DNA from 2 places in the Shewanella oncorhynchi genome. Region 2 is predicted to be linked to the other one. Evidence: predicted binding sites of a transcription regulator. Region 2 holds the regulator's gene; the other holds the start of a gene.
What was found. Region 2 encodes NrdR, which represses ribonucleotide reductase genes. Its sites were predicted from a motif close to AAACACNANATNTNGTGTTT; they were not measured.
Positions count from the first base shown of each region.

Region 1: a site for NrdR is predicted at 1,056-1,075, ahead of nrdA (class 1a ribonucleoside-diphosphate reductase subunit alpha). Genes of this name have one in related genera too.

Region 1 is NZ_CP132914.1:2,457,881-2,460,085, forward strand. Features, by position in the region: gene nrdA (class 1a ribonucleoside-diphosphate reductase subunit alpha) at 1-901, opposite strand, end outside; gene RA178_RS11110 (HAD family hydrolase) at 1,405-2,076, opposite strand; gene ubiG (bifunctional 2-polyprenyl-6-hydroxyphenol methylase/3-demethylubiquinol 3-O-methyltransferase UbiG) at 2,078-2,205, opposite strand, start outside.
Region 2 is NZ_CP132914.1:1,317,519-1,319,723, forward strand. Features, by position in the region: gene glyA (serine hydroxymethyltransferase) at 1-427, shown strand, start outside; gene nrdR (transcriptional regulator NrdR) at 702-1,151, shown strand; gene ribD (bifunctional diaminohydroxyphosphoribosylaminopyrimidine deaminase/5-amino-6-(5-phosphoribosylamino)uracil reductase RibD) at 1,271-2,205, shown strand, end outside.

The DNA.
Region 1 (2,205 bases), 1.1 Mb from region 2:
CACCGCCACGCACGCCGCCTTGAGAACACGACTTCACTGCGGTTTGGAAATACTTATAGAAAGGTAAACAACCTGTGTGGAAGGCTTCACCACCACGGATTGGGCTACCTAAGGCGCGAATACGACCGGCGTTAATACCGATACCCGCACGTTGGCTGACGTATTTCACGATAGACGAAGCGGTCGCGTTGATGGAATCTAAGCTGTCACCACATTCGATCAGTACGCAAGAGCTAAACTGACGCGTTGGGGTGCGCACACCGGCCATAATTGGCGTTGGCAGCGACAGTTTAAAAGTTGATACCGCGTCATAGAAATCTTTAACGTATTTCAGGCGCGTCTCTTTTGGATAACGGGCAAACAAGCAAGCAGCAACCAAAATGTAAAGGAACTGCGCGCTCTCATAGATTTCGTGGGTAACACGGTTTTGAACTAAATACTTGCCTTCAAGCTGTTTTACCGCAGCGTAGGAAAAATCCATATCGCGCCAATGGTCGATATAGGTATCCATCACATCCAGCTCTTCGCGGGTGTAATCTCTTAAAATGTGTTGATCGTATTTACCTAGCTCAACCAACTTAGTCACGTGAGCATACAATGCGGGCGGCTCGAACTGACCGAAGGCCTTCTTACGCAAATGAAACACCGCTAAACGTGCAGCGAGGAACTGATAGTCCGGTGATTCTGGAGAAATTAAATCCGCCGCAGCCTTGATAATGGTTTCATGGATAGCTTCGGTTGGGATGCCATCGAAAAACTGTAGGTGCGAGCGAAGTTCAACTTCCGAAACAGAAACGTTTTTTAATCCCTTGGCTGCCCAAGTAATTACGCGGTGTATTTTTTCGAGATCGATATTCTCACGATCGCCACAGCGTTTTGTGACTGTCATAGTGCTATTCATTTGGAGATAGGCCTTGGTTCTTATATGTATTTAGGTGAGCAAAATCACCGTACGTATCCTTGTAAAACAATCAACAATCGTCCCTTAAATACAGCTGACTGGTTACAAACGAGTCAATTAAGCGGCGAGCTTCTAGTGTGTCTGATTGTTACCTATACACAAGATATGGTGTTTTAAATTATATGGGATACAAGATAGTGAGGTTTGCCCCTATTTGCAAGTCTGAATTCAGGGGACATCTTGTGGATAACATGAGGATAAACTTTTGCGTTAGTAACGACTAACCTTGAAGCTCAATTTCAGGTTAGCGTGTCACACTCATGGGGGATTTTTAGGCGATCTTTTTCTTTAGATCGCGATTGCTCACGAGTGCCGATCTTTTATGCGCCTGACTTTTTCCGTGGGTCATAAATAGTATGCTGACACACTGATTTCCGTCAGTGAAATTATGTATTGGATGCCTTATTCGTGAGCATTGTAGGCGCTGTTTTTGGTTGATGTTGTTAAGCCAATGCTTCGATTAGTGCTTGATGTAGCTCAGTTGGGCTTGCAAAATGCGCGTGCGCAGGCCATTGCAACGGCTTGTCGTTCACGCCCAGATAACCCCATAGGGCCACGCCGCCTAACATGCCAGCAGCCTTGGCCGCGAGCAAATCTCGCTCGGCATCCCCAAGATACAAAATGTGCTCTGGAGCACAGTTCAGTTGTTGTGCGCCTAACAGCATTGGTGCAGTGTGGGGTTTAGCGTGTTTTGTAGAATCGCCACTGATGATAACGGGCATACGCAAGTGTAAATTCAGTTTTCGCAATAAGGGACGGGTAAAGCGCGCAGGCTTGTTGGTGATGACCCCAAACGGCAGCTGAGTTAACTCGAGCCAATCGAGTAATACCGCTATGCCTGTAAATAGCGCACAATGATCGCCATTAATGCGCTGATAGTGGGCGAGCAGCCCTTGCTGTACTTGAGTACGAAGATCATCCGCTGCATCAGGGATCGCGGCATCGACTAAGGCAAAACTGCCGTGGGATGCGGCGTAGCGCATGGCTGCTAACGGCTGTGCGGCGATGCCGACGTCTTGAAGACTTAAATTGAGGGCATGCACCAGATCCGGCGCGGTATCGGCTAAGGTGCCGTCGAGATCGAACAGTACGCCTTTGATCTGTGCCAGACTCATATTAATCAACCTTACGCGTTGCTATCATGTAATTCACATCAACCTTAGGCGTGTACTTAAAAATGCCCGTCAATGGGTTGTAGCTTACCCCTAAGGCATCGGTACAGATAAGATCGGTATTATCTACTA
Region 2 (2,205 bases):
CAAAGAAGCCCTAGAGCCAGAATTTAAAGTTTACCAACAGCAAGTGGTTAACAACGCTAAAGCTATGGTTGAAGTGTTCCTTGAGCGCGGTTACAAAATCGTCTCTGGCGGAACCAGCAACCACTTAATGCTAGTTGACCTGATTGGTCGTGACTTAACGGGTAAAGAAGCCGATGCCGCCTTAGGTAGCGCTAACATTACTGTGAACAAAAACTCAGTGCCAAACGACCCACGTTCACCCTTTGTGACCTCAGGTGTGCGTATCGGTACGCCAGCCATTACGCGCCGCGGCTTTAAAGAAGCGGAATCGAAAGAGCTGACTGGCTGGATTTGTGACATCCTTGATGATGCAAGCAATCCTGCTGTGATTGAGCGTGTTAAAGGCCAAGTATTGGCACTTTGCGCACGTTTCCCTGTTTACGGCTAATTTGCCTATGCATCTACGTTTAGTAGATGAATGGCCGAGATTGACCGCCGACTGACTTGATACCTGTCACATCAGGTACTTAGCATCAGGCACTTAACATTAGGTTGTTAAGCTCAGGTAGTTAACCTCAGCCCATAAATAGGATAAAATCCCATGGCCGCATCTTGCGGCCATTTTTATTGGTAAAATCTTAGGCTTAAATCCATTGCGTTTGACTGAGATTTAACAGGTAAACCCATTAACGCTTTACGACCATTCACTGGCAGGAGGCTCAATGCATTGTCCATTTTGTAGCGCGACAGATACTAAAGTCATCGATTCCCGATTAGTGGCAGAAGGCCACCAAGTGCGCCGTCGCCGAGAATGCACCGAATGTCATGAAAGATTTACCACCTTCGAAGGCGCTGAATTAGTCATGCCTAGGGTGATTAAGCGTGATGGTTCACGCCAACCCTTCGATGAAGAAAAACTCCAAGGTGGCATGTTGCGCGCCGTTGAAAAACGCCCCGTGTCTATGGATGAAATCGAGCAAGCGCTTAGCAAAATCAAGTCAACCCTGCGCGCCACTGGCGAGCGGGAAGTGCCGTCAGAAATGGTAGGTAACTTAATGATGGAGCAATTGATGAGCCTAGATAAAGTCGCCTACATACGTTTCGCTTCCGTGTACCGTGCCTTTGAAGACGTGTCTGAATTTGGCGAAGCCATCGCCAAACTGCAAAAGTAGTCATTGAGTTTTGTCGCCGACAAGGCAGACGTGTACGAGCGATTGGCGTGAAAGCACAAATTTAAAAGACAGGTTTGTAAGACTGGTGAAAGCCGAAACCTTTAACAACAGGGTTGAACATGAGCTTGAACATAAGTTGGTCCGTACTCGATACCCAAATGATGAGCCGCGCGATTCAATTGGCGCGCAAAGGCTTTTACACCACAAGACCCAATCCTAGTGTGGGCTGCGTTATCGTTAAAGATAACCAAATTATTGGTGAAGGTTATCATCAAAAAGCGGGTGAGCCCCACGCCGAAGTGCACGCACTACGTATGGCTGGCGAACACGCCCGCGGCGCAACCGCCTATGTCACCTTAGAGCCCTGCAGTCATTATGGCCGCACGCCGCCCTGTGCCTTGGCGCTGATCAATATTGGCGTTAAACGTGTAGTTGTGGCGGTGGAAGATCCTAATCCGCAAGTGGCTGGTCGCGGTATTCAAATGCTGCGCGACGCTGGTATTGAAGTGGATGTGGGATTACATCGCGATGAAGCCTATGCCTTGAATGTAGGCTTTATGAAGCGCATGGAATCGGGTTTACCCAGAGTTACAGTAAAATTGGCTGCGAGTCTCGATGGTAAAACCGCGCTGTCTAACGGTGTGTCTAAATGGATAACCGGTCCAGAATCTCGCCGCGACGTGCAGCGATTACGTTTACGTTCTTGTGCACTGGTCACGGGAATTGAAACCATACTGGCGGACGATCCCTCACTCAATGTGCGTTATCAGGAACTTGGCAGCTTAAAAGACAGTGTAACCGAGGCGCAATTACTGCAGCCATTAAGAGTCATACTCGACAGCCGCGTCCGTTTGCCGTTATCGGCCGCCTGCTTGACTATCGTATCGCCGATACTCTTGGTCTCGACCGTGGCTTATCCCGCAGAGTTTCAAGCACAATTGCCCTCCCATGTGAGTTGCCTCGTGTTACCTGCAATTGCAGGTCGCGTCTCATTGCCTGAACTATTAAGCTATTTAGGCCAAAGCTGTAATCACGTGTTGGTGGAAGCGGGTGC